3 regions of the Agrobacterium sp. NPDC089420 genome follow, and region 1 is predicted to be linked to each of the others. Evidence: riboswitches for the same ligand, from Rfam matches in the RefSeq annotation. Region 1 holds a riboswitch; each other region holds the start of a gene.
What was found. Region 1 has a riboswitch for thiamine pyrophosphate ahead of ACI2KA_RS21080 (ABC transporter permease). Riboswitches for the same ligand answer to the same signal wherever they lie in the genome.

Region 1 (10,725 bases):
CCATTCGCGACACGCTGCGCGACGCCATTGTCGACCGGCGGCTCGCGCCGGGAACGAAACTGTCCGAATCGGAGGTGGGGACTTTGTTCGATGTCAGCCGTACGGTGGTGCGCGCGGCCCTTCAAATGCTGGCTTATGAGGGGCTGGTGAAGGCTGAACGCAATCGCGGCGCTTTCGTCTCCAACCCCACCCCGGACGAAGCACGTCAGGTTTTCGCCTCGCGCCGGCTGATCGAGCCCGGTGTCGTGGATGCGGCGATCGAAAAGATCTCGCCCGCGGCGGTCAAACGGCTGCGGGAACATCTGGTCCAGGAAAGCCGCCATCAGCATGAACGCGGCCCGAGTGCAAGGCGCGCGGAGATCAAGGCGTCGGGCGATTTCCACCTGATGCTGGCATCGCTTGCCGGCAATGCGATTCTCGAAAAATTCATGGACGAGCTTGTCGCGCGCTCCTCGCTGGTCATCGCGCTCTATGGACGTTCCGGCGTATCGAGCTGCGGCCACAACGAACATGCCGATCTGCTGGATGCGCTGGAGGCAAAGGATGCGGCAAAGGCCCGGGCGCTGATGTTGCAGCATCTCGACCACATCGAGGCGGATTTGGACCTTCGCATGAAGGAAGGCCTGGCGCTGAAGGATGCGCTGGCGCCGTGACGGATTGAACGTGCCGGCGACCGTTTCCCGCCCGCCTCGAGCGTGAGGCAGGCGGATGAGTTGGCCTGCCGATCAGGCCGCGTAGCGGCTGATGGCCAGGTCATGGGTATCGATCTCCGGCCTTTCGCCGCTGATGAGATCGGAAAGCACCCGGGCGGAACCACACGACATGGTCCAGCCAAGCGTGCCGTGGCCGGTGTTGAGGTAGAGATTGCTGTAACGCGTTGCGCCGATCACCGGCGTGCCGTCCGGTGTCATCGGGCGCAGTCCACACCAGAATTTCGCCTGGCTCTGGTCACCCGCGCCGCCGAACAGGTCTTCCACCGAATGGGCCAGTGTTTCCTGGCGTGCGGCCGGCAGATCCTTGCTGAAACCGGCAATTTCCGCCATGCCGCCGGCGCGGATGCGCGAGCCGAGCCGGGTTATCGCCACCTTGAACGTTTCGTCCATCACCGTGGAAACCGGTGCGCGTTCCTCTTTCACGATCGGAACCGTTATGGAATAACCCTTGACCGGATAGACCGGCAGCGTCAGCCCAAGCTGGCGTACGAATTGCGGCGAATAGCTGCCAAGGGCGGCCACGAAAATATCGGCTTCCACCAGCCCGCGGGTGGTCTCCACGGCCTTGATGCGGTCTGCCTCGACGATGGGGCGCATGATGCCGGTATCATAAAGGAAGGTAACGCCCGCCGCCTCAGCCATCCGCGCCAGTTCGGTGGTGAACATGAAGCAGTCGCCGGTCTCGTCGCCCGGCAGCCGCAGGCCGCCGACGATCTTCTCCTTGGCGGGGGTGAGGCCGGGTTCGATGGCGGCGCAGCCGTCACGGTCGAGAATCTCGAAGGGCACGCCGCCGGCCGTCAGCACATCCACATCCTTGCCGATGGCGTCAAACTGTTTCTGGGTACGGAACACTTCCAGCGTGCCCTGCATGCGCTGGTCGTATTCGATGCCGGTCTCTTCGCGCAGCGCCATCAGGCAGTCACGGCTGTATTCGGCGACCCGCACCATGCGGCTCTTGTTGGTGGCATACCGCGCCGAGGTGCAGTTGCGCAGCATCTGGCTCATCCAGCGCCACGCGGCCGGGTCGGCCGTCGGGCGGATGATCAGCGGCGCGTGTTTCATGAACAGCCACTTCATCGCCTTGAGCGGAATGCCAGGTGCTGCCCATGGCGAGGAATAACCGGGAGAAACTTCGCCGGCATTGGCAAAGCTGGTCTCCAGCGCCGCGGCCGGCTGACGGTCGATCACCGTCACCTTGTGTCCGGCTTTGGCCAGATACCAGGCGGAGGTCACGCCGACGACGCCGGCTCCGAGGATAGTGACGTTCATGATCGTCTCACTTGTGATTGACTGATGTTGAAGCGATGGCCGGGGTTTGGCCCGGCTGACTGTAGCTGCGGCGGTATCGGCGTCCGAGGCCGGTCAGGATTTCATAGGCGATCGTGCCGGCATCCGCGGCAATGTCTTCCAGCGTCTGGTCAGGCCCGATCATCTGCACGAGACTGCCCTGGGTCAATGTTCCATCGGGCAGGGCCGATATGTCGAGAATGATGCTGTCCATCGAAACGCGCCCGGCAATCGGCAGACGAATTCCATTGTACCACGCAGCCCCGCGATTGCTCAGCGAGCGCGGCAGACCATCGGCATAACCGGCTGCGATTGTCGCAAGACGCGTCGGGCCGGCCGCCTCGAAGGAGCCGCCGTAGCCGACAAGCGAACCGGCGGGCACGGTGCGTGTCTGGATGACGGCGAGATCGAGACGGACGACCGGCTTCATCGGGTTGGGGCGGGCAACGGAGGGGGCGCCGCCATACAGCGCGATGCCCGGGCGCAGCAGATAATTGTGATAATCATTGCCGAGAAAGATACCGCCGGAGTTGGAAAAGCAGACTGGCGTGTCAGGAAAAGCAATGGCAGCTTTGCGCATCACCGAAAGCTGCGCGGTATTGGCGGCATGGTCCGGCTCGTCGGCGCAGGCGAGGTGGCTCATCACAAAAGCGATGTCGATACCCTCGAGCAGTTGCGGCCGGCAGGCGAGAATTTCAAGCTCCTCAGGGGAGAGGCCGAGACGGCACATGCCGGTATCGATCTGGATTGCAGCCGGCAGCGCCTTGCCAAGCTTTTGGGCGTGGCCGGCCCATTGTGCGACCTGCTCCAGCGAGTTCAGAACCGGGGTGACGGCCATGGCGGCGCAGGAGGTCTCGTTGCCGGGCTGAAGCCCGTTGAGGACGAAGATCCGCGCATGCGCCGGCAGACGCAGCCTGAGCGCCAGCGCCTCGTCAATATGGGCGACGAAGAAATTACGGCATCCCGCTTCGAACAGGGTCTGCGAGACGATATCGGCGCCGAGGCCGTAAGCATCGGCCTTGACCACCGCTGCCGTCTGCGATGCGGGGGCCATGGCGGCAAGGGTCAGATAATTGTCGCGCAATGCGCTGAGATCGATGGTCAGATGGCCGCTTGCACCACCGGCTGCCTGCTGGCGGCTGATCTGCATGTCCATGGTCGTTCACCCTCATTTTTATCCCATGAGAGTATTGCAACGATTATCGAATTTCTTGACGATTATTCGAAGAAAATGCGATATAATTTGAAAATACGCAATTTTCATTGATAAATTGGAATTTTCTATGTCGTCACTGGATGCAACAGACCGCCATATCATCCGTCTGCTGCGGCTGAATGCCCGCATCAGCAATGCGAAACTGGCGGCCGAAGTCGGGCTCTCCCCTTCCGCCTGCCTGCGCCGGGTGGATATTCTGGAGCGGGAAGGCATTATCCGCGGTTATACGGCGCTGACCAGCGGTCTTGCGGGCGGCGAAGTGATCTCGGTCATCGTGCAGATCACGCTCGACCGGCAGACGGAGGATTTTCTCAACCGTTTCGAAAATGCGGTGCGGCGATATCCGGAAATCCGTGAATGTTATCTGATGACGGGCGGATCGGATTATTTCCTGCGCTGCGAGGCGGAAAGCGCGGGGGATTTCGAGCGGATTCACAAGGAGATCCTGTCGAAGCTGCCGGGGGTTTCGCGGATACATTCGAGTTTCGCGATCCGCAATGTGCTGGCGACGCCGAAGGCGCGGTAGCGTCGAACCCGTGGCTACCCCCTGTCCTGCAGGACAGGGGGTAAGCCCCAAACTCTGCCCTCTCATCGCTATCCCCACCACCGATAAAAATGATGCACCGGCCCCCGCCCATGTCCAACGGCAAGTTCCCGCCCGGCATCGAGCGCTCCATTCAGATAGTCCTTCGCAAGCCCGACTGCATCCCGCAATTCATGCCCCATCGCAAGATGAGCCGTAATCGCAGCCGCCAGCGTGCAGCCGGTGCCGTGGTCGTTTTTCGTCTCAACCCGTGGCGCGGAAAGCGTCTGCATGCCGCCATCCGCAAACAGATAATCCGTGCTCTCAGGTCCATCGCCATGGCCGCCCTTGATGAGCACGGCTTTCGCGCCGCCCCTCAGGATCAGCTCTGCCTGGCGCGTAATGTCTTGCTCCGTCTCCGCAATTGGGGTTCCCGTCAGCAGCGCCGCTTCCGGCAGGTTCGGCGTGACAATGGCGGCGAGCGGCAGGAGTTCGCGCCGCAAGGTCTCGATGGCGTCCTCATGCAGCAGCCGGTCGCCCGAGGTCGCCACCATGACGGGGTCGAGCACCACCGGCTGCGTTTGCTGCCGAAGCCGTTCTGCGATGGCGGCAATGGTTTCTATCCGCGAGACCATGCCGATCTTCACCGCATTGACGGCGAGATCGGAAAAAACCGCATCCATCTGCGCAACGATGGTGGCGACCGAAATATCCTCCACCGCCGTCACGCCCCGGGTGTTCTGGGCAGTGATGGCGGTGATGACGCTGGCGGCATAGGCGCCGAGCGCGGAGAAGGTCTTGATGTCGGCCTGGATACCGGCGCCGCCGCCGCTGTCGGAGCCGGCAATGGTCAATGCAATGGCTGTCATGGCTGTCTCGCTTTCAGCGCTGCGTCAATTGCAGAGCGGAAACCCTTGGTCGCGCTGGCAATATTGCCCGCCCGAAAGATGGCGGAAATGACCGCGACACCATCCGCGCCGGCGGCGATGACGGGCGGTACACGGGCAAGGTCGATACCGGCAATGGCGCCGACCGGCATGTCCGGTCTCCATTCCTTCAGCAGGGCACGAAGCGTCGAAAAACCGTCGATACCGACCGGCCTGTCGGGGTTCACCTTGGAAACCGTTTCGAACACGCCGCCAATGCAGGCGTAATCGACAGGCATGGAAGCCGCCCGTTCGGCATCGGCGCGGTTCTTGACGGTAAGGCCGATGATCGCCTTTTCACCGAGAATGCGCCTTGCGGTCTTTGCATCCATGTCGTCGGCGCCGAGATGCACCCCATCCGCGCCGGAGGCAAGCGCCACATCGACGCGGTCGTTGACGACCAGCGGTACGCCGGTGCCGGAGATGGCCTCATGAATGGCGCGGGCGTTGTCGATCATGTCCCGTGTCGAGCCGTGCTTGTCGCGATACTGCAGAATGGTCGCGCCATTGAGTGCGGCGGCCAGAGCAAGCTCGGCCAAGGGCGCGACATCGGCAAGCCCGGCATCCACCAGCGCGTTGAGACGGTAATCAACCTTGTTCATGCTCAATCCTCGCGTGATTGACGATGTCGTCACCGGAAATTGCAGACAGCGCATCCAGAAACGCCGCTTCGAATGTGCCGGGACCCTTTGACTGTTTGGCGGCCAGCTCGGCAGAAACGCCGGTGACGGCAAGGGCGGAGGCTGCTGCCGTCAGGGCATCCTTTTCCACCGCCATGAAGGCGGCGATGACGCCGCCCGACAGGCAGCCCGTGCCGGTCACCTTCGCCATCCATGCGTGGCCGTTGACGATCCTGACGCTGCGTATCGCATCGCGGAGATGATCGACCGGTCCGGTTTCGATCCTCACCGCATTCGGCACGTCCCCGACCAGGCTCATTTCCGCCCGGTTGCCCCGCACGATGGTGGGGGAAAGGGCGATGAGCTCCCGGGCGAAGGCCAGCCGCGAGGGTGAATAGTCGACATGCACGGGATCGACGATCCACGGCTTGCCGGATGCGCTGGCGATCTCGATCGCCAGCCTTATGACCTTGCGCCGCTCGGCGTCCAGCGTACCGAGGTTGACGGTCAGCGCATCCGCCTTGGCGACGAAGCTCTCGATTTCTTCCGGTGACGTGGTCATCGACGGTATGCCGCCAACGACGGTGATGCCGTCGGCGGTAAATTTCTGCACCACGGTGTTCATCAGGCAATGCACGCGTGGGCGCGCCTTGCGCACGCGCTCCAGAATATCGGCGGCCTTTGCCGCCGTGGGAAGATCTCCGGTCATGGCTGCTGCAGCTCCACGGCGATGTCTTCAACGGCCGGCGCCTGCTTGATCAGTTGCATGTCCCGCATGAATGCGCCGAAACGGACATAGCGGGCGCGGTCGAGCGCGGCGGGACGCTTGGCAAAACGCGGCAGGGTGTCGAAGAAGGCCTGTTTGTTCAACGCATCGTCAAGGTTCGGATAGGCCTTGATGAAAAGCTGCCAGGCGTCCTGCGGATGGTTGGTGATGAAGATCGCGGCCTGTTCCACGGCGGAGAGGAAACGCGGCAGGCGGCTGTCCGTCGCGAGATCGCGATGGGCGACGAAGATCAGCTCGTCATAGGCCGGCACGCCGTGTTCCTCCGGGAAGAAGGAACGGCCCTCGTGGCCTTCGAGCTTCATCTGCGTCAGTTCGAAATTGCGGAAGCCGCCAAGCGTTGCGTCCACCTTGCCGGCGATCAGCGACGGCGAGAGCGAAAAATTGACATTGATGAGTTCCACGTCATCCTTCGTCAGGCCGTCCTTTTCCAGCATCCGCTTCAGCATGGCGTCTTCAAAACCGGAAACGGAAAAACCGACCTTCTTGCCCTTCAGGTCCTTCAGGCTTTTGATCGGCCCGTCGGCCAGAACGGTGACGGTGTTGAGGGGGGTTTCGACCAGCGTGCCGAAACGCACGAGCGGCAGGCCGGCATCGTGGTCGAGATAGAGGTTCGGCTGGTAATGCACGCCGATATCGGCCTGTTTCGCGGAGACGAGGCGCGGTACGGCGGAGGGGTCCGCAGGCGGCACCAGTTCCACGTCCAGGCCGGCATCGGCGAACAGGCCGCGCTCCCTGGCGATCACCATCGGCGCATGATCGGGGTTCACGAACCATTCGAGCAACACGGTCAGCTTGTCGGCCGCCTGTGACTGTACGGGTGCAAGCACGCTGGCCGCTGCGAGGACGAGGGAAAGAAGAGTTCGTTTCATGGTGCCGAAAGTCTCCGTAAATATCTGAAAGAATTGACGTGTTCTGTTTCCTTGGCCCAGGGGGCCAGATTGGCTGTCGCGCGATCGACGATAAGCCTGAGCAGTACCGCCATAACGGCAAGAATGGCCATGGCGGCGAACATGGTGTCGGTCTGCATGCGGGCATTGGACTGGATCATGACGAAACCGAGCCCGGCGGAAGCCCCGACCCATTCGCCAATGACGGCGCCGAGCGGGGCGAGCGGCGCCGCCACCCGCAGCCCCGATATCAGCGACGGCAGCGCCAGTGGCACGCGCAGCCGGGTGAGGATCTGCCAATGGCTCGCCTCGGTCAGCGATGCGGCGTCGAGAATGGCCCGGTCCGTGCGATTGAGGCCATCGGTGAAGGCGGAAGCGACGGGGAAGAAGATGATGATCGCCGTCATGACCACTTTCGATGCCATGCCGAAGCCGAACCAGAGGACGAGGATCGGAGCGAGCACGAAAACGGGAAAGGCCTGCAGCACCAGGACCATGGGCCAGAAGAGGCGGCCGAGACGCGGGATGGCGGCAATCGTGAAGGCGACGACGATGCCGGCGACGATGCCTGCCGTGAGCCCCAGCGCCATTTCGCCAAGCGTCACCATGGCCTGACCGAACAGGAAACCGGGCTGGCGCAGGAAGGCGGCGGCGACATCGGCGGGTGACGGCAAAATATAACGGGGCGGCGCAAACAGCCATGTCCCCGCCTGCCAGAGAAGGAGCAGAAGACCGATACCGTTCAACGCATGTGTGGCGCGCATGGGCCGGACCTCAGACGCAAACGCACCATGCGCGAGGGGCAGAAGGTTTCAGCATCATCATTCGCTCTCCAGATGTGACAATCACGGAGATCAGGGTCAGGCGGAGAAGAGAAAGGGCTGAGCCTCAAGGGCACGACAGTTTCCGTTCCTACGCCGGCATGACCCGGATCAGGTTCAAGGGTCCGGCTCATCGCCATCTCAGCACCGTGCGGTGCTCCCCTCGGAAGAGCTTGTTTTGTAGGTCAAGTTTTAAAAATGTCAACGGTACGTCCTTGCATGCCAGGCGGTCACGGACAGATGAGGGAATGATATATGTGGTTATGAGGTATATCGAATTTATCGATGATTAGTTATATCAATAAACTATATTGCAATATCATTCCGTTAGCTGTTGCCGGCATTCAGAGAGGCTTGGGGGCTAACTTGAAGAACATCTGGCGGGACAGGTCGGGAAATTTTGCCATACTCAGCGCAGTGCTGATGATACCGCTCTTCGGGGCGGCGGGTGTAGCGCTGGACATAACACGCGGTGTCACCATCAAGTCCGATCTGCAGATGGCGGCGGATTCCGCCGCGCTCGCCGTGGTTGCCGATACATCGGCAAGCGCCCAGGCGGCGAGGACGATGTCCGGCGATGGCGTCATTACCGTTGGCGCTGAGGAAGCGGCGGCGTTGTTCCACAGCAATCAGCGGGGGAGCGCGGATTATAAGCTCCTGTCCCTTGAAGTATCGGTGATCAAGCGTGGAACCATCATTGAATCGGCGGTCAATTTCAGAGCTTCGGTGACGACGACGCTCACCCGGCTTCTCGGAACGAATTTCATCACTGTCGGGGGCAGCGCGACAGCCAAATACGAGACGGAAACCTTTACCGATTTCTATCTCCTGCTGGACAATTCCCCTTCCATGGGCGTCGGCGCCACGCCGGCCGATGTCGCCACGATGCAAAAGGTTATCGGATGCGCTTTCGCCTGTCATCTGACAACGAAAGACGGCACGTCAGATCCGGCCAGCACCTATTTCAGGATCAAGAACAAAGATATCGACGCCAAGGATCGCATCAACGCGACCACACGCATCGACGTGGTTGCCAAGGCAACCGCGAGCTTGATGGATACGGCGGCGGCCACGCGCAAGAGCAAGGATCAATATCGCATTGCCGTTTATACTTTCGGGAAGACGGCGGACGACGCCTTTCCCGACCAGGACCTGTTTGAGGTTGTGTCGCGCACGTCGGATTTGCAGGAGGCCAAGAAAAAGGTCGGCGACATCGAACTGATGTCGGTTCCTTATCACATGTATAACAACGATCAGCACACCAGTTTCGATCGGGCGCTGACCAAGATCGAAGGCAAAATGGGAGCGTCGGGCAGCGGCGCTAGTTCCGCTACGCCGGAAAAAATCGTGTTCTTCGTGTCTGATGGGGTCGGCGACAGCTACAAGCCCAACAAATGCACAAAACAAACGACGCAAGGCGGACGTTGTCAGGAGCCGATCGACATAAGGCTCTGCACCAAGCTCAAGGAAAAAGGCTTCCGTATCGCCGTGCTTTATACCACTTACCTGCCGCTGACGGGCAATGGCTGGTACAGGCTGTGGATACAGCCCTTCCAGACGGAAATCAGCTCGCGTATGCAGGCCTGCGCGTCTGCGGGGCTGTTTTTCGAAGTCAGCCCTTCGCAAGGCATCAGCGAGGCGATGTCGGCGCTTTTCAAAAAGGCAATCAGCGCGCCGCGTCTTACAAGCTGATGGCCGCGTTTCAGGTGCGGCGCAGCCGCTCAAACAGCGGCGCATGGCTGCTCTCGGCGCGGTAGAAAACCGCAGGCTCGCCAAGCGGTACTTCGATGGTCACCTCTTGACCGCCGGCATGACGGGCGCCGCTCCACAGATGCACCCACTCGCCGTCGCCCGGAAGATAGAGCAGGCGATGCGTTTCGCCGGCTTTCCAGACCGGTGCCACCAGCATGTCCGCCCCGTAGAGATAGCTGTCCTGAATGGAATAGGTCTGCCGGTCTTCCTCGAAATGCAGGAAAAGCGGGCGCTGCACCGGCAAGCCGGTTCTCGCGGCCTCCGCAGAGAGCGATTTCAGATAGGGGGCGAGCGCTACGTAGATCGCCGTCATGCGGGCGAAATGGGCGAGCACCACCTCGTCCTGATCGATCTGGAGATTGTCGCGCGGGCGGTTGCCTTCATGCGTGCGCATGACGGGGGTGAAGGCCGCCATTTCCGCCCAGCGCATGATGAGTTCCGCCGTCCGGACATTGCCGAACAGGCTGGTGTAACCGCCAATATCGGAATGGTGATAGGCATTGCCCATGAGGCCGGAGGAAAGCGCGCCGCAGATGACGGTGACAAGTCCATCGTGGCGGGAGAAATCGACGGACTGGTCGCCGCCCCAGATCAGCGGGCAATGGGCCTGCACACCGGTGAAGCCTGCGCGCATGAAGAACAGCGCTTCACCCGTCTTGCCCCGGCTTTCGACACCCTTCGCGTTGACCTCGGCCCAGAGCGTGGGCCAGGCATTGTGCATCAGCTTGGCGTCGATGCCGTTGGAAAGCTTGATGTCGATCGGCAGATATTCGCCGAAATCGGCCATCCAGCCGGAAAGGCCGAAATCCAGCATGTTCCTGCCGATGATCTCCTCGGCGAACCAGTCGGCGGCGGCCGGATTGGTGAAATCGACCACGCCGCAATCGAATTCGCCGAAATCCACCAGCGCCGTCTTGCCGTCCGCGCCGGTGGCGAAATAACCGGCTTCTTCGGCGACCGGGAACAGTGGTCCGTCGACGCAGAGATAGGGGTTCACATAACCCAGGAAACGGATGTCCTGATCGGCAAGCTCGGCGATCTTCTGGCGCAGATGCGGATAGCGGGTTTCATTGGCCTGCCAGTCCCAGAAGAGCCGTGCCCCGAAGGATGTCTGGCGCAGCCCCACCCAGTCCTCGCACCACAGGCCGGACACCTTCGTTCCGGCCGCGCGGATTTTCTCCAGCCGGGCAAAG
Region 2 (10,725 bases), on a different contig from region 1:
GTGAGAAGATTGTTGCCTGTCGCCATGCCGTTCCCCTTTTCTCCCGGTATCCCGCCGCCGCGGGGCACTGTCAACGCAAAAAGGTGATGTACCCGACGCTGGCGGAAGGCCGCGATCAGGAGAAAACTGCCGTCCCGATCACGGGTGTCGAGGGAACGGCCATGTCCCGCGGCTCCAGCGGCCCGGACAGAAAAGCCCGATGACCGGCCTCGATGGCGTGAGCGAAAGCCTGCGCCATGCCGACCGGATCACGGGCTCCGGCAACCGCCGTGTTGAGCAGGACGGCATCGTAGCCGAGTTCCATTACCGTCACCGCGTGGGAGGGCCGGCCGATACCGGCATCGACGATCAGCGGTACATCCGCAAATCGCGCCCGCATCGATTTCAGCGCCGTCGGATTGAGCGGCCCCATGGCGCTGCCGATCGGCGCGCACCACGGCATCAGCACTTTGCAGCCCGCCTCCAGCAGCTTTTCGGCCACGACAAGATCGTCGGTCGTATAGGGAAAGACCTCGAAACCCTCGTCGCAGAGGATTCTCGCCGCCTCGACAAGGGCAAAGACATCAGGCTGCAACGTATCGTGATGACCGATGACCTCCAGCTTGATCCAGTTGGTGCGGAACACTTCCCGCGCCATCTTCGCCGTCAGCACCGCCTCCTTGACGGTATGACACCCGGCCGTATTGGGCAGGATTTGCCGATCCAGCTCGCGGATCAGCTCGAAAAACTGACCGCCCTTCTTAGCCCCTGCCATTTCCCGGCGCAGCGAAATCGTCAGAATATCCGTGTTGCTGGCCCGCACCGCATCGGCAAGGAGCGCGGGGGACGGATAACGCGCCGTGCCGAGCAGAAGACGGGACGAGACCTCGCGGCCATAAAGCGTCAGCATGGCCTCAACCTCCCTGCATCGGCGAGAGGATTTCGACGCGGTCGAAAGCCTTCAGCACGTAACCGGCGCGCTCCTGCGAATGCACCAGATCGCCATTGACCGCCGTCGCCAGCCATTCGCCTTCATAATCCAGGCTGGCGAGCAGGCCGGCCAATGTTTCGGCGGCAAGATCAAGCTCATCGCCATTCACCAGAAGTTTCATGATCCTGTTCCTTGTAAGAAAGCGTTTGGCGGACGATCCGGACCGCCTGCCCCGCCATGGCCGGCGAGAGCAGAAAGCCGTGCCTGTGCGCGCCGTTGATGAAGATGGTCCGGCCATCCTCGGTGACTTTCGGTAGATTGTCGGGATAGGCGGGACGCACGCCTGTCCCGGTCTCGATGATCTCCGCTTCCGCGAAAGCCGGATGAACGGCATAGGCGGCATTCAGGAATTCCATCATCGAGCGGGCGGAAATGGCACCCGTATCCTCCGTCTCGATCATCGTTGCGCCCACCATGAAACGACCGGGCTCGCGCGGCACGATGTAAAGCGGAATGCGCGGATGCAGCAGCCGGACGGGACGGGAGAGAGAAACCTCCCGCGTGGCGAGATAAAGCATCTCTCCACGCACGCCACGAAGGCTGGAAAGCGTCCCCACCGCCGCAGGCCCGGTGCAATCCACCACCCGGTCGAACCGCCGTTCGTCCACCAAAACCCCCAGGTGAAACCGTACACCCATGGCGCAAAGCCGTTGATGCAGCGATTGCAGCGCAAGGCGCGGATCGAGATGCCCTTCGCCCGGGAAATAGAGCCCGGACCGGAACCGCCCGGCAAGATCGGGCTCAAGCGCGGCGATTTCGCCCTCGTCCACCCAGCGATAGCCGCAGGTCCGCGATGCGAAACGCAACAGCTCGGCTTTGTCACGGGCCGGCGCGACGACCAGCGTACCGTTGCGCACGACAAGGCCGGGGGTTGCTTCCTCCCACCAGTCGAGCGCCACCTGGCCGAGCGCCAGAACGGCGTCTTCGGCGCTTTCACGCTCACACCATGGCGCCAGCATGCCACCCGCATAAAAGGACGCACCGCGCGATGGTTCGGCGTTGCGCTCCGACATCTCGACCGTAACGCCACTTCGCGCCAGCTCGAAGGCCGCCGTCAGACCGGCGACCCCCGTTCCCCTGACAAGAACGCGCATGTCATTCCGCATTCGCAGGTGTCGGCAGTGGCATGTAAAGCTCACCACCCTCCTTGAAGCGCGCGGCCATGGCCTCCAGCCCCTCCTTCTGCGCCTCGGCGCGGATATCGTGGGAAATCCGCATCGAGCAGAATTTCGGCCCGCACATGGAGCAGAAATGCGCGACCTTGTGCGCCTCTTTCGGCAGCGTTTCGTCATGGAAGGATCGCGCCGTGTCCGGGTCGAGCGACAGGTTGAACTGATCTTCCCAGCGGAACTCGAACCTTGCGCGCGACAGCGCATCGTCGCGCACCTGTGCTGCCGGATGGCCCTTGGCAAGATCGGCGGCATGGGCGGCGATCTTGTAGGTGATGACGCCGACCTTCACGTCGTTACGGTCCGGCAGGCCGAGATGCTCCTTGGGCGTAACGTAGCAGAGCATCGCCGTGCCGAACCAGCCGATCATCGCCGCGCCGATGCCCGACGTGATGTGGTCGTAACCCGGCGCGATATCGGTGGTCAGCGGTCCAAGCGTATAAAAGGGCGCTTCGCCGCAGGTCTTCAGCTGCTTGTCCATGTTCTCCTTGATCTTATGCATCGGCACATGGCCGGGGCCTTCGATCATCACCTGGCAATCCTTCGCCCAGGCGATCTGCGTCAGCTCGCCCAGCGTTTCGAGCTCCGCAAACTGCGCCGCGTCATTGGCGTCGGCGATCGAGCCGGGACGCAGGCCATCGCCCAGCGAGAAGGAGACGTCGTAAGCGCGGCAGATGTCGCAAATCTCGTCGAAATGCTCGTAGAGGAAACTTTCCTTGTGGTGATGCAGACACCACTTGGCCATGATCGACCCGCCGCGCGAGACGATGCCGGTGACGCGGTTGACGGTGAGCGGAATGTAATGCAGCCGCACACCGGCATGGATGGTGAAATAATCCACACCCTGTTCCGCCTGTTCGATCAGCGTGTCACGGAACACGTCCCAGTTGAGGTCCTCGGCAATGCCGTTGACCTTCTCCAGCGCCTGGTAAAGCGGCACCGTGCCGATCGGCACCGGCGAATTGCGGATGATCCATTCGCGGATATTGTGGATGTTGCGGCCGGTCGACAGGTCCATGACGGTATCCGCACCCCAACGGATCGCCCAGACCATCTTCTCCACCTCTTCCGCCATGGAGGAGGTGACGGCGGAATTGCCGATATTGGCATTGATCTTGACCAGAAAATTGCGGCCGATGATCATCGGCTCAAGTTCCGGGTGATTGATATTGGCGGGGATGATGGCGCGGCCGGCTGCCACTTCCTGGCGCACGAATTCCGCCGTGACATAATCAGGGATATGCGCGCCGAAACTCTCGCCATCACGCACAAGCTTTTCCTTGGCTGCCTCACGCCCGAGATTTTCGCGGATGGCAATGAATTCCATTTCCGGAGTGATGATACCGGCCCGCGCATAGGCAAGCTGCGTCACCGCCCTGCCCGCCGTCGCTTTCAGCGGCTGGTGGCGCACGGCAAATTCCGGCGTCAGGCGCTCGCCCGTGGCAAAGCCGTTATCTTCCGGCTTGACGTGCCGGCCCTCATAAGCCTCGACATCGCCGCGCGCCACGACCCAGTCGTGACGCAGGCGCGGCAGGCCCTTTTCGATCAGGACGGGATGGGCGGGATCGGTATAGGCACCGGAGGAATCATAGACCGTGACCGGCGGTTCGCCCGCGGTCGGATGAACGGCGATCTCGCGCATCGGCACGCGAATATGTGGATGAAGGATTCCCGGTTTATGGATTTTCGTGGAGGCGGCATGCGGTCCGGTGGTAACCGACAGCGGGATAGTCTTGGCAACGATATTCATCTTGAGGCTCCAAAGTTTGACAGTGGAGACCCAGTTCGAGCCGGAATGATGGAAAATACCGAAGTGCCGACACGGACGTCCTGACGCCAGCCGACCCTCGATCTTTGCACCGTCCCTACGCCAGTATGAACTGGATCAGGTTCAACGGGTCACTGCGCATGAAAGCAGAATCTCAGCCCCTTGACGGGACACCCCTGGTGAATGGCCATAGGAAAAGACACCGCCCGGCTTTTGTCAAGGCCGCTCATCAACGCTTGGCAAAGGTGCGGGAATGGCGCATGCTGCCGTTAGTTGTAATTAACCTAACGGTTTAGGTGAATATTATCGTTTGCGGCATAACGATAAGCACAAACCTTCCTAATGTTGATTTCATTGGAGATACGTCGGAATGAATGCGACTATTCGTGAAATACTGGCCAAATTCGGCCAGCTTCCCACCCCCGTCGATACGATTGCTGATGAAGCCGATCTTTACGCGGCCGGACTTTCTTCCTTTGCGTCGGTGCAATTGATGCTGGGTATTGAAGAAGCTTTCGATATCGAATTTCCCGATAATCTGCTGAACCGCAAGTCCTTCGCCAGCATCAAGGCCATTGAAGACACCGTTAAGCTCATTCTGGATGGTAAAGAGGCAGCCTGATGAACGTGACCGTAGCGCCGCAGGATGAAACTCTGTCCGCGCGCGCGGGCCGTGTCGCGACCATTGCCGCCGGACATGCGGACGAGGTGGACGTCACCGGCCGTTTCCCGGAAGAGGCCGTCACGGCCTTGAAACAGGAACGCCTGCTGGGCATCCAGATCCCCTCCTCCCTCGGCGGCGAAGGCGCATCCCTGCAGCAAATCGCCGATATCTGCGCCCGTCTCGGTCAGGCCTGCTCGGCAACCGCGATGATTTTCGCCATGCATCACATCAAACTGTCCAGCCTGGTGGAACACGGCGTCGACAGCACCTGGCATGCGGGTTTCATGCGGCGCGTCGCCGGTGAGCAGCTTCTGCTCGGCTCGGCCACCACCGAAGGCGGCATCGGCGGCAATCTGCGCAACTCCATCTGCGCGATCGAGGTCGAAGGCGATAGCTGCCGGCTGGAAAAGGATGCGACCGTCATTTCCTATGGCAGCAATGCCGACGCCATCCTCATCACCTCGCGCGCCCACAAGGATGCCGCGCCCGCCGACCAGGTGATGACCGTCTTTCTGAAAGATCAGTACATTCTCGAAAAAACCCATGTCTGGGACACGCTCGGCATGCGCGGCACCTGTTCGGATGGGTTTCTGTTCCGGGGCGAGGCGCCGGCGACACAGATATTCCCGAAGCCTTTCGCGGAAATCGCCGCGCAATCCATGCTTGCAAGCTCGCATCTCCTGTGGAGCGCCGTCTGGTATGGCATCGCCTCGGATGCCGTGCTGCGCGCACAGTCCTTCGTCAGGGCCGCGGCACGCAAGTCACCCGGCACCGCTCCTCCCGGCGCCATCCGCCTTGCCGAGGTGTCCACCAAGCTGCAGGTCGTCAAATCCAACATCATTGCTGGCATCAAGGCCTATGAGGACACCAAGGTCGACCCGGAAAAGCTGATGTCCATGGCCTTCGCGGTCGCCATGAACAATGTGAAGATCTGTTCTTCGGAAACCATTCTGGAAATCATCGACCACGCCATGCTGGTCTGCGGCATCATGGGCTACAAGAACGGCACGCCCTACAGCCTTGGCCGTCACCTTCGCGACGCGCATTCCGCCCGGCTGATGATTTCCAACGACCGCATTCTCGGCAATTCCGCCAATCTCCTGCTGGTTCACAAGCAGGATACCAGCCTCTTGGGATAAGACCATGGACATGCAAACATCGTTCCTCGATCGACTGTTCGAAGAAGGCCTGCTGATTGAAACCGGTGTGGACGGTCTTTATGGACGCAGCGGCCAGTTCGAGGACGTTATTGCCGCCTTCGAGCGGCTGATCGACCGCACCGGTGGCGCCGACGGCGCCGAAGCGATCCGTTTTCCGCCCGGCATCAACCGCGCCTATTTCGAAAAAAGCGGTTACATGAAGAGCTTCCCGCAGCTTGCCGGCACGGTCCATTCCTTCTGCGGCTGCGAACTCGACCATGTCAGCCTGCTGAAAACCATGGATGAGGGCGGCGACTGGACCAAGGACCAGAAGGCCACCGACATCGTGCTGACGCCGGCGGCCTGTTATCCGCTTTATCCGACGATCGCCAAGCGCGGCGCATTGCCTGCCGGCGGCGGTCTCTATGACATCCAGTCCTATTGTTTCCGCCATGAACCCTCCAAGGATCCCGCCCGCCAGCAGCTTTTCCGCATGCGCGAGTATGTACGCATGGGCACGGAGGCCGACGTCACCGATTTCCGCCAGAGCTGGATGGATCGCGGCGTCGACATGATGAAGGCGGTCGGGCTCGACGTCACCATCGATGTCGCCAACGATCCCTTCTTCGGGCGTGCCGGCAAGATGCTCGCCAACAACCAGCGCGACCAGAACCTTAAATTCGAGCTCTTGATCCCGGTCACGTCGACGACCAGCCCGACGGCCTGCATGAGCTTCAATTACCACCAGGATGCCTTTGGCCAGAAATGGGGCCTCAATCTTGCGAATGGCGATGTCGCCCACACCGCCTGCGTCGGTTTCGGCCTTGAGCGCATCGCACTCGCACTGTTTGCGCATCACGGTCTCGACGTGAAGAAATGGCCTGCAAAGGTCGTGGAAACGCTCTGGGGCTGACCATCCATGCGGCAGATTTTTTCCGGTCTCGATCCTCGAAACTACACGCAGCATCCGCTCCATTCCTCCGAAAGAATGTGGCCGGAAACCAATTGCTACATCGACTTGTGGATCGAGGTACTGGCCTCGAAAGGCCTGCCGCCGGAAGCCATGTTCGGTTTCACGCTCACGCAGGATTTCGAGGGCGACCAGTTCACCTTTTTCAAGGTGCCGCTGGAAGACCTCGAGGCGCTTTATGGCGTTCGCGCCACCGAACTTGCGATCTTCGACAGGGTGGAGAACCACATCGAGGCACAGCTCGAGCGCGGCCGCATCTGCCTGATCGAAATGGACAGCTTCTATATGCCGGACACCCATGGGGTGGGCTACCGGAAGGAACACGGCAAGACCACCATCGCCATTAACCGGCTCGATCTGGCGAGGCGGGAAGTCGACTATTTCCACAATGCCGGTTTTTTCCATCTGGCAGGCGAAGATTTCGACGGATTGTTCCAGCACCATCTGGCGGAAACCGGCCCGCCCTTCCTGCCCTATACGGAATTTGCGAAATTTGCAGACAGCAATCCCGCGCCGGCAGATATTCGCAAGACGGCCGAACGGTTGCTGAAGTTCCATTTCTCGCGCCGCCCCTCCGCCAATCCGGTCCGGGCTTTTGCCGCCGTGTTTCCGGCGCAGGTGGAAAAGATCGCCGAAAGACCCTTCGGCTTTTTCCACAAATACGCCTTCAACACCCTGCGCCAGCTTGGCGCCAATTTCGAACTGGCGGCAAGCCACTTCGAATGGCTGGAGGGCGACGACCTGTCTGACGCGCGCGATCATGCGCTGCGCATCTCCGAAGTCGCCAAGACCGTGCAGTTCCAGCTTGCCCGCGCTGTCACGCGCCGCAAATTCGATGCGCTGGTCTCGGTACTCGATCCGGCTGCCGATGCATGGGACGGCTTGATGGAAAGCCTTGCGGCGAAACTGTCAAATGCCAGCGAGGCAGCGTGAGGAGCTATATTCAGGACGACAGCGAGGAACTGCTGAGTGAAGGCTGGACGCTGACACTTACGCCGGCGAATGCCTGCGAGACCCCGTCTGACATTCCCTCGACACTGGAAACTCTGCACGTCTCCGTTCCCGGCACCGTGGCGCAGGCCCTGGAAGCCGCCGGAAAATTCGATCGCCTTGCCCCCGTCGCGCTCAACGACAGGGATGCCTGGTATCGGCTGACGATGATTTCCGATGCGCGTGAACGCGCCACCCTGCGTTTTGACGGTCTTTCCACCATTGCCGAAATCTTCTTCAACGGCGAACTGATCGCCGCCAGCCAAAACATGTTCGAAAGGCTTGAGGTGCCGGTCAGGCTGACAGGGGCGGACGAGCTGGCAATCTGCCTGCGCGCCCTCGCGCCGCGGCTCGAAAAAACCGGCCCGCGCGCCCGCTGGCGGCCGCAGATGATGAATACACAGGGGCTGCGGCTGATCCGCACCACCGCGCTCGGCTACATGCCCGGCTGGTCCCCCGAAATCCATGCCGCCGGTCCATGGCGGCCGATCAGCCTGATAAGGCAGGATGGTGTTCTCTGCACGGTCCGTTCTTCACTGGACGACGCCGGAACCGGAACAGTGAGCATCACCCTTGAAACCAGCCGGACCGTCACATCGGCACGGCTGCACTGCGCCGGTTACGGCGCCGATCTTGCCATGGATGAAAGTGGCAAACTTTCCGGAGAACTCCGCATACCCGACGTGGAGACATGGTGGCCGCACACGCATGGCAGACCCGCCCTGCACGAGATCATTCTGGAGCTGGACGGCAAGCAGCATCGGCTCGGGCGCACCGGCTTCAGGCGGATCGAGATCGATCACGGCGAAGACGGCCGTGGTTTCGGGCTCAAAGTGAACGGCCAGCCCGTCTTCTGCCGCGGCGCGGTCTGGACGACGGCCGATATTGTGCGTCTGCCCGGCGCAAGGCGGGATTATGAACCGTGGCTGCGAAAAGCCGCCGAAGCCGGCATGAACATGATCCGTATCGGCGGCACCATGACCTATGAAACGCCGGCATTCCTCGCGCTTTGCGATGAGCTTGGCATCATGGTGTGGCAGGACGCCATGCTCGCCAATTTCGATTATCCGGCAAAGGATGATGCCCTTCGCCAGCATATCGTTGCGGAAATCTCGCAATTCCTTGAGGCGACGGCGCTTTCTCCGTCGCTTGCCGTTTTCTGCGGCGGCAGCGAAATGTACCAGCAGGGCGCGATGCTCGGCCTGCCGGAACAGATATGGAAAGGCGCGCTGACCGAAGAGATCTTGCCGGAACTGGTCGCCGGGAAAAGGCCGGATGCGGCCTATGTCGCCAATTCTCCCTCCGGCGGCGCGCTGCCGTTTTTTCCCAATGCCGGCGTCGGCCATTATTACGGTGTCGGCGCCTATTGCCGCCCGCTGGAGGATGCACGTCGCGCCGATATACGCTTTGCCGCCGAGTGCCTCGCCTTCGCCAATATCCCCGAGCAGGAAACGCTGGACAGATATCTTCCCGGCATGGCCGTGCACGATCCGCGCTGGAAAGCCCGCACGCCACGCGACCGCGGCGCCTCCTGGGACTTCGAGGATGTCCGCGATCACTATCTGAAGCTGCTTTACGATGTCGAGCCGGACGTGCTGCGACGGGAACACGGCAGCCTTTATCTCGACATGTCCCGGGCTGCGACAGCCGAGGTTATGGAGGCGACCTTCGCCGAATGGCGGCGCGGCGGCTCTTCCTGCCGGGGCGCGCTGGTCTGGACGCTGCAGGATCTCGTTCCCGGCGCGGGCTGGGGTATCATCGATGCCACCGGCAGGCCCAAATCCGTCTGGCATGCCTTGAAGCGAGCGTTCCGCCCCATTCAGGTCAGTCTTTCCGATGAAGGCACCAATGGGCTGGACATTCATCTTATCAACGAAACCGGTGACGGCTTCGACGCCATGCTGGAACTGACCTGCCTACGCGATGGCATGCAACCTGTCGTCCATACCAAAAGGCCTCTGACGCTTTCGCCGCGGCAGAGTCAGACGATTGCCGCAACCGATTTGTTCGGCGCCTTTTTCGATACGACCTATGCCTATCGCTTCGGCCCGCCCTCCCATGATGTCACTGTCGCCCGGCTTCGCGACGTGACGAATGGACATGTCATTGCCGACGCCTTCCATTTCCCTCTCGGCCGGAAAAAGGCGCTGCATGCCGCAAACCTGCAGGCGGAGATCAGCGAAACCAACGGCAATTGGTCGCTTGAGATCGGCACGGACCGGCTGGCGCAATCCGTCCATGTCACGGCGGAAGGTTACCGCGCATCGGAGAACTGGTTCCACCTCGGCCCGGGCGAAACCAGGAAAATCAGCCTGCTGCCCGACACGGCGACGACCGAGACGCCGCCTTCCGGAGAGGTCGTGTCACTGGGTTCCAGCCGGCGGTTTTCCTTCTAGAGCCTGCCGCTTCACCGCCTCGATGTAAATCTTCCTCGCTTCCGGCGTTGAAAGATTGTGATCGGCATCGGGAATAATGGTCAGCGAGACATTCTGATAGGCTGAGAGGCCTTTGCCATCGGCATCGAAATAATATCGGAAATGCTCCAGGCCATCGTCATGATCACTATAGAGCAGACGAATGGCGGTATTTTTCGTCTTCAATCTGTCGAAAGCATCATAGACGGCACGTCCTTCCTCGCTACTCCAGCGGAACAGCCTTGCCGTTTTTGTCGAAAGCCTCTTTATCGTTGCCTTGACAATGTTCAATCCGGCACTTGCCACATCGACATCACCGCTGATGAGGCGCCTGAATGTCGCGCCTTGGCGAAAGCGCTGGCTGTATTCGCCAAAGGAACGCGGCCGCTTGTGCAGGGCCTCGTCAACAGAGCGACCTTTTCGCCAATGAAAGACAACCGGATTGACAGCAACCACGGCGCCGATCCTGTCATCGGCAAGCGCGCTGTTAAAAGCTAGGTAGGCGCCGCTGCACCGGCCCGCCGCGATAAAAGGACCTGTACCGCGCTTGCCGAGAAAATCGAGGGCAGCGGCCATGTCCTCATTCTGCGCCGCATCATAAAGAACCTGGTCGGGCACATTATCAACCGGCGGGCTGTCGG
Region 3 (10,725 bases), on a different contig from region 1:
ATCGCGCTGACGATCGGTTATGCCGCCTTCATCGCGGAAATCTTTCGCGCCGGCATACAGGCCGTGCCGGAAGGGCAGATCGAGGCGGCCAAGGCGCTGGGTTTCAGCCGCTACCGGCGTTTCAGGCTCATCATCCTGCCACAGGCGATCCGGACGATCTTTCCGCCGCTTTCCAACGATTTCGTTGCCATGGTGAAAGACAGCTCGCTCGTCTCGGTGCTTGGCGTCACCGACATCACCCAGATGGGCAAAGTCTATGCGGCGGGATCTTTCCGGTTTTTCGAGACCTATTCGATCGTCGCTTATATCTACCTGATCCTGACCATTGGTCTGTCGCTGCTGCTGCGGCGGATCGAAAAGGCGATGCGCTCGAAACGCGGATAGGAAAAGACGACAGCCGGCGGAACCGGCTGTCGGATTGGTAAAGGTCAGGCGGCCCCGGCCGGATTGCCCATCCTGCGGGTGGCGATGATGACCAGCACGCCCGCAAGCGCCAGGCAGAAGGCCAGGAAGAACATCGGCGCAATGGTGCTGCCGGTCTGATCCTTGATCCACGGCACCACATTCTGCGCCACGAAGCCGCCCAGATTGCCGACGGAATTGATGGCGGCAATGCCTGCGGCCGCACCCGCTCCCTTGAGGAAGCGGCCGGGCAGGCTCCAGAACACCGGCTGGCCGGCAAAGATGCCCGCTGCGGCAACGCACAGGAAGGCGAACTGCAGGACCGGATCGCTGAGCAGCGCCGACATCAGCAGGCAGAAGGCGCCTACGAAGGCGGGGCCGACAATATAGGGCGTCTTGTTCTTTGCTTTGTCGGCGGCCAAGGGCACGACGAACAGGGCAATGGCCACGATCACCCAGGGGATGATGTTGATGAAGCCGTTGGCAGTGTTGGAAACGCCGAAACTCTTCACGATCGTCGGAAGCCAGTAGCTGAGCCCATAGGCGGCGAGCGGAAAACCGACATAGCACAACGACATGAACAGGACACGCGGATTGATCAGGGCTTTGAAGCCATCCTCCGCATGCTCTTCCATGCCCTTGTTTTCTTCGGCCAGACGGTTCTTCAACCAGTCCTTCTCGTCCTGCGTCAGGAACTTCGCCTTTTCAGGCGTATCATCCAGATAAAAGAAGGTGACGATACCGGCGATGACGGCAGGAATACCCGTGGCCAGGAACACCCATTCCCAACCGGCATAACCGAGGAAACCATCCAGATCGAGCAGCATGCCGCCCAGCGGCGCGCCGATCGCATTGGCAAGCGCGCTGAAGATCATGAAGAGGCCGATCATGCGGCCGCGATAATCGCGCGGGAACCACAGCGTCATCAGGAACAGCACGCCGGGGAAGAAACCCGCTTCGCAGAGCCCGAGCAGGAAACGCAGGATGTAGAACATCGTCGCATTCTGCGTATAGGCAAGCGCGATGGTGACGGCACCCCAGGAAACCAGAATGCGGGCGAACCATTTGCTGGCGCCGAAACGGTTGAGGAACAGGTTACTCGGCACTTCGAAGATGAAGTAACCGATGAAGAACAGCGAGGCGCCAAGACCGTAGGCATATTCGCTCAAACTCAGCGCATCGACCATCTGCAGCTTGGCATAGCTGACATTCTGGCGGTCGATATAGGCGATGAGGTAGAGAAGGCCAAGAAACGGCATCAGCCGCCAGGTGATCTTCGAGATAAGGGCCTTTTCGGATACCATATGCTTTCCCTCCCTTCGATTTCTCGTCGAAATGCAAATGATAAGGGGACCCATCTATATGTGCGACGCAAAATACGCAAGTTGCATCGCACCATGGCCATTCAGGAGCCGTGGCAAAACGGGGTGTCTTAAGGATAGGCCGCCATGATGCGGCGCACATAAGCCCCACCCTGGCAATGCTGCGCATTCATGTTGCCGTAAAACCGGCAATCTGCTATGAACGCTGCCATGGGATCTAAATTCGGATGTCTCGCGCAGAATGTTTATGTGCTGCAGGACCACAAGCGTCTGCCGGCACGGTTCTTTGCGCGCGTTTCCGGGGCGCTCACCAGCCGACTTAGGCTCGCCTGACAGCACCCGCTGTCCATCGCCTTATTGAATCCCGATACAATTTTCCATGACAAGGCACAGAGCCATGAGCGCACCCCGCACCTTATATGACAAGATCTGGGACGACCACGTCGTCAACCGGGACCCGGACGGAACCTGTCTTCTCTACATCGACCGTCACCTCGTCCATGAGGTGACGAGCCCGCAGGCCTTCGAAGGCCTGCGCATCGCCGGCCGCCCCGTGCATTCGCCGGCCCGCACGTTGGCCGTGGTGGACCATAACGTTCCCACCACCGCCGACCGGCTGGAAGGCATCAAGAACGAGGAAAGCCGCATTCAGGTGGAAGCGCTTGCGCAGAACGCCAAGGATTTCGGCGTCGAATATTATTCCGAGCGCGACAAGCGCCAGGGCATCGTCCATATCGTCGGCCCCGAACAGGGCTTCACCCTGCCGGGCATGACGATCGTCTGCGGCGACAGCCACACCTCCACCCATGGCGCTTTCGGCGCGCTGGCGCACGGCATCGGCACTTCGGAAGTGGAACATGTCCTGGCCACCCAGACACTGATCCAGAAAAAAGCCAAGAACATGCTGGTGCGTGTCGATGGCAAGGTGCCGGAAGGCGTGACCGCCAAGGATATCATCCTCGCCATTATCGGCGAGATCGGCACGGCCGGCGGCACCGGCCATGTGATCGAATTTGCCGGCGAAGCGATCCGTTCGCTGTCCATGGAAGGCCGCATGACGGTCTGCAACATGACCATCGAAGGCGGCGCCCGTGCCGGTCTGATCGCGCCGGACGAAACCACCTTCGATTACATCAAGGACAAGCCGCGTGCGCCGAAGGGCGAAACGCTGGAACAGGCGATCGCCTACTGGAAGACGCTGAAATCCGACGAGGGCGCCCATTACGACAAGGTTGTCATCCTCGATGCGGCCAATCTGCCGCCCATCGTCTCCTGGGGTTCGTCTCCGGAAGACGTGACCTCCGTTCAGGGCATCGTGCCCAATCCGGACGACATAGAGGAAGAAAACAAGCGCGCTTCCAAGTGGCGGGCGCTGGACTATATGGGCCTGAAGCCCGGTACACGCATCACCGATATCGCCATTGACCGCGTCTTCATCGGCTCCTGCACCAATGGCCGTATCGAGGATCTGCGCGCCGCGGCAAAGATCGTCGATGGCCGCAAGGTGGCCCCCACCGTTTCGGCCATGATCGTACCCGGCTCCGGTCTCGTCAAGGAACAGGCGGAAAAGGAAGGTCTGGACAAGATTTTCGTCGAGGCCGGTTTCGAATGGCGCGAGCCGGGTTGCTCCATGTGCCTTGCCATGAATGACGACCGCCTGAAGCCCGGCGAACGCTGCGCCTCCACCTCTAACCGCAATTTCGAGGGCCGTCAGGGTTACAAGAGCCGCACCCATCTCGTCTCCCCCGCCATGGCGGCGGCGGCGGCAATCGCCGGTCATTTCGTCGACGTTCGCGAGTGGCAATGATCGCCGCAGGTGCCTGAAGACAAAACCCCGGATCACTCCGGGGTTTTTCTTTGAGCCTTATTCCGAAATGATCTTCACCCGCTGCCCGGGCTGAATCGTCGCCGTGGCACTCATCGCATTGATCATGCGGAACATATCGACCTTCCGGTCTGTTCCCATCATCCGTGCCGCCATCGTCGCCACGGTTTCACCGGGCTTCACCGTCACCACGCGAACCCGCAACGGCTTCAGGGAGGCAATCTCCTGCGGCGTCATCTTGCGGAAGCTCGTGCGCAGCACATTGGCGATGGAATCGAGCTGGGTATTGCCCTTCGGCACCGCCGTCAGGAACCGGAATATCTGCTGCCCGACACGAATGACGGTCACGTCGAAGTCCCATTTATCCGCACTTGCCCGGGCTGTCGCAGCCTCCAGACCGTTGATCTGGGTTTCCTTGACGGTTTCCGGCAACAGGCCGGCAACCCAGCCGCTGGTCAGGTAATTGGCAAGGCTTGTCTGTTTCGGATCGGCGACGCCGTCGAAACGGATGGCCATGTCGCCAGGACCCGTCGCCAGAACCGCTTCGACCTTGTTGTCGATGACGAAACCCTCCGGCACGTCAAAACGGATGCCGAGCGTTCCGTGCAGGAATGTCTGGCCGCGGACGTAACCTTCCTGCGGGCTGTCGCCGTAAAGCAGGCCGTCTATGCCGTCCAGAAACCAGTCGCGGCCACGATCCCCGACCTGGCCTTCCTGGCCGAAGGCGCGGGCGTGACGGCGCGCAAGCTCGATGCGCTGCGGCGTGTTGGGGTGGCTGGAGAGGAAGTCGAGGCTCTGGTCGTTTTCGGGATCGGCCGAGGAGAACCGCGCATAGGCCGCCATGGAATCCAGAAAGCGCGGCGAAGCATAGGGATCGTAACCCGCCTCGCCCAGCATGCGCACGCCGATGACGTCCGCCTGCAGTTCCTGCTGGCGCGAGAAGGCCGCAAGCCGGAGCTTGCCGCGGGCCAACGCCTGTTTGCCGGCGAGATCGCTCGACAGAACCTCGGCGACCACACGGCTTGCAATCACCTCCGCCTCTTCGCGGCGCTGGCGTTCGATACCATGGTTGGCCGTGACATGGCCCATTTCATGCGAAAGCACGGCCGCCACCTCAGACGCGTCATTGGCAAGCGCCAGAAGCCCGCGCGTCACGTAAAGATAGCCGCCCGGAAGCGCGAAGGCGTTGATGGCCGGCGAATTGAGAATGGTGATGCGATAGGATTGCTGCGGATTTTCCGAAACGGCCGTCAGCGCACCCGCAATGCGGGCAACAAGCCGCTCCGTCTTGGCGTCGCGATATTCGCCGCCATAACTCGCCACGATGCGCGGATGTTCGCGCGCGCCCATCTGCGCACGCGGATCGTTCTTCTGCACCTCCTCCACGGTTTGCGGATTGTCCGACGGGCGCAATGTGGACTGGTAGGCCGGGCTGAAGAGGGACTGGCACGATGACAGGAACAGCGCAGAGGCCGTCAGCACGGAACAGGCCGCAGCCATCCTGCCCGAGCGGCGAAGGCCTGAACGGGAGAAGAGCCTCCACTGTGCAGTCATGCTATTTTTCATTCCCTATGCCTGCCCCTAACGTTCCTGATCATCCGTTAATTGCAGACCAGAATAACAGATTCGCCCCAACGGGCGATGAATGCCGATACGGTAAAAACGATCCATCAAGTCCGGAATATTCCTGAAGAACGCAATAATTCTCGTCTTTTCTCGGGCAACAACTTGAAACTGGCAAGTGCAAATTAACGCCATTGAAGTCATCTAAAGCGATTGCCAGCGGCGCGCGTCGAAAATAAGGCGATCAGCCGTTCAGGAAACTGTCGACGGCCTTCACATTTTGTGTGGTGAAGAAATCTGCGGTCGTTCCGGCATAGGCAATGCCGCCGCGATCAAGAAAAACCACCCGCTGCGCCAGCTTTTTTATGTCTTCCGGATGGTGCGTGACAATAATCACGGTGTTTTTTGTTTCGGCGTGCAAGTCGAGAAGCAGCGCCGCCATGCCCGATCGCAACCCTGGATCGAGCGCGGCAAAGGGCTCATCGAGCAGCATGACCGGTTTTTTTCTGACCAGCGCACGCGCCAGCGCCGCCCTTTGCCTTTCGCCACCGGAAAGTGTGCCCGGCAGACGCCTGTCAAAACCCGCAAGACCAACGCGGGCAAGCGCCGTCTCGATCCCCTGCCGGTCTTCCGCCTTCAGCTTCAATGCGGGGCTGACGCCGAGCGCGACATTGGTGAAGATATCAAGATGGGCGAAGAGGTTATTGTCTTGAAAGATCGATGACACCGGTCTTTCGGAAGGGTCGAGCGCCGTCACGTCCCGCCCGCCGATCACCACACGGCCGGAATCCGGCGCCTCGAAACCGGCAACCAGATTGAGAAGCGTCGATTTGCCCGAACCGGATGCGCCGACAACGGCGGTCACCTGACCTTGCGGGAAGATACAATCCAGTTCGAAATCCTGCGTTCCAAGCCGCAGCCTGACCTTGTCCAGCCGAACTGCGAAATCATCGCCCGTCATGTGCCCACCCTTGCTGATTGCGCCCGTGTCGATTGCAATTGCCGTGAAACGCCGCCTGCGGCAAGCAGCAGGCAGACAATACCGAGAAGGAAGGCGTAGCCGGCCGCATCATTGGTGCGGTAGCTGCCCATAGTGCTGTAAACCAGCCAAGGCAAGGTGACGAAATTTTCCGACCCGAACAGGGCAACCGCGCCAAGATCACCAAGCGACAGCGCCATGGCAAAGCAAAATGCCATCAGCATGGGCCGCCACAAAACCGGCAGATCGGCAAACCTTAGCCGCGACAGGCCCTGCAGCCCGAGACTGGCGGAGAGCCGGCCGGTGCGCAGAAAATGGCTGGTAAAGGCCGGTTCGAGAACACGCATGGCAAGCGGCAAGGCCATCAGCATATTGATGAGCGCCACAAGAACAGGCGCATAAAAGCTGACATCGCCGAAGGGCCGCAATAGCAGGAACCATCCGCTTCCGAGCACCACCGGCGGAACGAGCAGCACCAGCGACGATCCTGCCCCGAGCAGGGTGGCAAGCAGGCGCAGCGGCCACGCCGCCTTGCGCCTGGAGCCGACAGCTTGGCGCGCACCGATGATCGCCATGCAGCTGAACACGACGAAAATGGCCGACAGCCCGGCAATTGCAAGACTGGTCACCGCGGCGCGCAGGAAGACCGGCGCGGTGACGAGACGCGGCAGATCGGCCTGCAGCCCCGAAACGGCTATGGCGGCAAGTGGCAGGCCGATCAGCAGAATTGCAAAAACGATCGCCGCCCCGTCCCACAGGCGCGCTCCGGCGTTCTTGCCGTCGAAGCGACGCATGGTGCGGTCAAGCGAGGAAATCTCCTCGTCCGGTGATGGTAGAAATGCCAGAAGACCGAGCAGGACTGCGGTGAGAACGATCTGCAGAACGGAAAGCGCAATCGCCCGCTGTGGATCGAAATCGAACCGCAGCGCCTGATAGATCGCCACCTCCAGCGTCGTCGCCGCCGGCCCGCCGCCCAGAAGAAGCACGAGCGTGAAGCTGGTGGCGCACAGCATGAACACCAGCCCGGCAATGCCCGGAATGAGCCTCGAGATGGCCGGCCATTCGATGAAACGGAACACCGAGACCGGTCCCATGCCGAGACTTGCCGCCATGCGCCAATATTCACCCGGAATGCGCTCCAGCCCGGCCAGCATCAGCCGCACCGAAAGCGGCAGATTGAAGAACACGTGGGCAATGAGGATGCCGGAAAGGCCATAGATGCTGAAAGGTTGTTCCGCACCGGCAAAAATGAGGACAGTGTTCAGGACACCCTGCCTGCCCCAGATGGTGATGATGCCGAAGGCGCCGACGATCACTGGCAGCCCCATCGGTACCGCCATCAGCCGGATGATCCAGATCCTTCCCGGAAACTCTCGCCGCCGGGCAAGTGCCAGAGCGACCGGCAGGCCGAGAACAATGGACAAAAGAGTGGAAAGCATCGCCTGATAAAGCGTGAAGCGCAGGATGCGCAATGTATAGGCGTCCATGATGCCGGCCGCGGATGCACCGGCATCAAAGGACAGCAAAGCTGCAACCGCGAGCGCCATGAACAGGAAAACGGCGGCAAAAGCCGCCGTCCCGAAGATGATCGACCGCCGGTAGTCGCGACGCAGCATCATGCCGGTGCGTGCCTTTTCTTCAATTCATGCTCATGGCCGCCAGCCATTCGTCGATCCACGCCTTGCGGTTCTTGGCTACTTCTTCCGGGTCCATCAGGAAAGTCTTTTGCGGCACGACGAGTTTGGAAAACGCCTCCGGCAAAGGTGCCGAGGTTGCCGCAACCGGCATCATCCAGTTGTTTTCGGGAATCGCGTCCTGAAAGCCGGGCGTGAGCGTGAAAGCGAGGAACTGCTGTGCCAGCGCCTTGTGCGGCGCATTTTTGAGAAGGCCGGACACCTCGATCTGGATGTAATGTCCTTCGGAAAAGGCTGCGGCCTGATAACGATCCGACTTTTCAGCCACCATGTGATAGGCTGGCGACGTGGTGTAGGAAAGCACCATCGGCACCTCGCCCTTGGTGAAGAGACCGTAGGATTCCGACCAGCCCGGCGTGACGGTGAGAATGCGCTTTCTGAGCTTTGCCCATGCTTCCGGCGCCTTGTCGCCATACACAGATTTGACCCACAAAAGCAGGCCGAGCCCCGGCGTGGAGGTGCGCGGATCCTGAATGGCGATCTTCTGCGAAGGATCGCCCTCCACCAGTTCTTTCAGGCTCGTAGGCGGATTCTTGACGGTCTGCGTATCATAGACGACGGCGAAATGCCCATAATCATAGGGCACGAAAACATCGTCCGTGTAACCGCCCGGCACCTTGGCCGCCGATGCATCAATGCCGCTGACGTCAAAAAGCCCTGTCTGCTTCGCCTCCGCCACGAGATTGGTATCGAGGCCGACAACGACATCCGCCTTGGATCCCGCACCTTCCAGCTTCAGGCGATTCAGCAGTGCCACGCCATCCGCCACACCCACAAAATTGACCGTACAACCGCACAGCTTCTCGAAGGCTTCCTTCACCCTGGGGCCGGGACCCCATTCGGAAACGAAGCTTTCATAGGTGTAGACGGTCAGTTCCTGCTTGTCCTGGGCGGTGGCGAAACCGGGCAGCAACAGCGAGGCGGCAACGAGGGAATTCAGGAAAAGACGACGGCGCACGGATATCTCCTCAAAAACGATAAGGGAAATAGCCGCTTGCCTTGAAGCCGTCTAATCCCTCCGCCGGTATGAACCGGATCAGGTTCTTCGGGTTGGCAAGCCTCTCAGCCTTCTGCACGCGAGAACAGAAGACACCCCGTTAGATCAAGATCATGGTTTAGTCCCGCCATCTGCGATTGGCAAGATGGCCAGGGTCAGCCCTGCCCCGTCATATGCACCAGTTCCCAAACGTGACCGTCGGGATCCTGAAAACTGCCGGCATACATGAAGCCGTGATCCTGAACGGGTTTCCAGCCGCTGCCGCCGGAGGCAAGCGCCGTTGCAATCATCCCGTCGATTTCTTCGCGGCTGCCGGCGGAAAGACAGGTCAGGACTTCGGTGCTGCGTTTGGCATCGGCGATATCGCCATTGATGAAATCGCGAAAACGCTCCTCCTGAAGAAGCATCACGAAGATGTTCTCTTCCACGATCATGCACAGCGTGCGGTCATCCGAATATTCCGGATTGAAGCTGAAACCGAGCGCCGTGAAGAAGTTTCTCGATGTCTCGATGTTCTTGACGGGCAGATTGACGAAGATCATGCGCATAATGTGAACTCCTCCGAACCGGCACAACAAACGGCAATTCCGCCTGCCTGTCAAAGGCGGATGCCGTTCAAATCGGCAAAAGATATCGTCTTCAGCCTTCCAGTTCCTCTCGCAGCATCTCCAGCTCCAGCCATTCCTCTTCCATGGCCTCCAGCTTTTCGCGCAGCTTCGACATCTCCTGCGCCAGCGTGTTGAAAGTGGCGGGGTCCTTGGTGAAAAGCGCCGGATCGGCCATGCGCTGTTCGCGTTTTGCGATTTCACCCTGCGCCTTTTCCATCTCCTTCGGCAGATTTTCGAGCGCGAATTTCTGCTTGAAGGAAAGCTTGCCCTTCGCCTTTGCCGGTTCCTGCGACGGCGCGGCTGAAGACGCTGTTTTTGTCTTCTCCTGCTTGTCCGCCTTGCGCTTTTCTTCCGCGGCCCCCTTGCGCTGCGCCATCATGTCCGAATAGCCGCCGGCATATTCGATCCAGCGCCCATCCGGCTGGTCCGGATTGGCCGGCGCAATGGTGGAGGTGACGGTGCGGTCGAGAAAATCACGGTCGTGGCTGACGAGAATGACCGTACCGGAAAAACCCGCAACGATTTCCTGCAACAGATCGAGCGTTTCAATATCGAGATCGTTGGTCGGCTCGTCGAGGATCAGAAGATTGGTCGGCCGCGCCAGGATACGCGCCAGAATAAGGCGTGCGCGCTCACCACCCGAAAGATTGCGGATCGGCGTGCGGGCCTGTTCCGGCTGGAACAGGAAATCCTTCATGTAGCCCGTTACGTGCTTCACTTCCCCATTCACCAGCAGATTGTCACCCCGGCCATCCGTCAGGTAGTGCGCGAGCGTATCGTTGGGATTGAGCTCCTCGCGCTTCTGGTCGAGTGTTGCGATCTCCAGATTGGTGCCGAGCTTCACCACGCCGCTGTCAGGTTCAAGCTGGCCGGTAAGCATCTTCAAAAGCGTGGTTTTGCCGGCGCCATTCGGCCCGACGAGGCCGATGCAGTCGCCGCGATGCACCCTCAGCGAAAACGGCGAGACGATCACACGCTCGCCATAGGCCTTGGTGATGGCTTCTGCCTCGATCACCAGCTTGCCGGATTCACGTCCTTCGGTGACGGTCGCCTGCACGGTGCCTTGCGGTCCCTTGTGGCCGCGATATTCGGCGCGCATGGCCTGAAGCTCGCCGACACGGCGCATGTTGCGTTTGCGCCGCGCGGTCACGCCATACCGCATCCAGTGTTCTTCGCGTTCGATGGCCTTGCCGAGCTTGTGCTGCTCCAGCTCTTCTTCTTCCAGCACCTTGTCGCGCCATTCCTCGAAATGGGCAAAGCCGCGATTGAGACGGCGGGACTGGCCGCGATCGAGCCATACGGTCGAGGTCGAGACTTTTTCGAGAAAACGCCGGT

Region 2: it holds a riboswitch for thiamine pyrophosphate, as region 1 does, so the genes downstream of both, thiC (phosphomethylpyrimidine synthase ThiC) here and ACI2KA_RS21080 (ABC transporter permease) in region 1, are expected to answer to the same signal.
Region 3: it holds a riboswitch for thiamine pyrophosphate, as region 1 does, so the genes downstream of both, thiB (thiamine ABC transporter substrate binding subunit) here and ACI2KA_RS21080 (ABC transporter permease) in region 1, are expected to answer to the same signal.

What each region holds. Positions count from the first base shown of each region.
Region 1 covers NZ_JBJDMY010000015.1:142,317-153,041, reverse strand. The annotation lists gene ACI2KA_RS21120 (GntR family transcriptional regulator) at 1-653, shown strand, start outside; gene ACI2KA_RS21115 (D-amino acid dehydrogenase) at 726-1,982, opposite strand; gene alr (alanine racemase) at 1,990-3,156, opposite strand; gene ACI2KA_RS21105 (Lrp/AsnC family transcriptional regulator) at 3,284-3,742, shown strand; gene thiD (bifunctional hydroxymethylpyrimidine kinase/phosphomethylpyrimidine kinase) at 3,811-4,608, opposite strand; gene thiE (thiamine phosphate synthase) at 4,605-5,267, opposite strand; gene ACI2KA_RS21090 (hydroxyethylthiazole kinase) at 5,254-5,994, opposite strand; gene ACI2KA_RS21085 (ABC transporter substrate-binding protein) at 5,991-6,941, opposite strand; gene ACI2KA_RS21080 (ABC transporter permease) at 6,938-7,723, opposite strand; TPP riboswitch at 7,852-7,954, opposite strand; gene ACI2KA_RS21075 (TadE/TadG family type IV pilus assembly protein) at 8,147-9,472, shown strand; gene ACI2KA_RS21070 (alpha-glucosidase) at 9,483-10,725, opposite strand, start outside.
Region 2 covers NZ_JBJDMY010000006.1:347,652-358,376, reverse strand. The annotation lists gene ACI2KA_RS12555 (P1 family peptidase) at 1-26, opposite strand, end outside; gene ACI2KA_RS12550 (thiazole synthase) at 116-889, opposite strand; gene thiS (sulfur carrier protein ThiS) at 894-1,091, opposite strand; gene thiO (glycine oxidase ThiO) at 1,066-2,064, opposite strand; gene thiC (phosphomethylpyrimidine synthase ThiC) at 2,066-3,889, opposite strand; TPP riboswitch at 3,984-4,095, opposite strand; gene ACI2KA_RS12530 (acyl carrier protein) at 4,278-4,529, shown strand; gene ACI2KA_RS12525 (acyl-CoA dehydrogenase family protein) at 4,529-5,710, shown strand; gene ACI2KA_RS12520 (amino acid--[acyl-carrier-protein] ligase) at 5,715-6,623, shown strand; gene ACI2KA_RS12515 (DUF1839 family protein) at 6,630-7,613, shown strand; gene ACI2KA_RS12510 (glycosyl hydrolase 2 galactose-binding domain-containing protein) at 7,610-10,066, shown strand; gene ACI2KA_RS12505 (hypothetical protein) at 10,034-10,725, opposite strand, start outside.
Region 3 covers NZ_JBJDMY010000006.1:196,292-207,016, reverse strand. The annotation lists gene ACI2KA_RS11860 (amino acid ABC transporter permease) at 1-384, shown strand, start outside; gene ACI2KA_RS11855 (MFS transporter) at 429-1,706, opposite strand; gene leuC (3-isopropylmalate dehydratase large subunit) at 2,122-3,531, shown strand; gene ACI2KA_RS11845 (M48 family metalloprotease) at 3,589-5,049, opposite strand; gene ACI2KA_RS11840 (ATP-binding cassette domain-containing protein) at 5,357-6,073, opposite strand; gene thiP (thiamine/thiamine pyrophosphate ABC transporter permease ThiP) at 6,070-7,710, opposite strand; gene thiB (thiamine ABC transporter substrate binding subunit) at 7,730-8,743, opposite strand; TPP riboswitch at 8,782-8,892, opposite strand; gene ACI2KA_RS11825 (VOC family protein) at 8,938-9,330, opposite strand; gene ACI2KA_RS11820 (ABC-F family ATP-binding cassette domain-containing protein) at 9,422-10,725, opposite strand, start outside.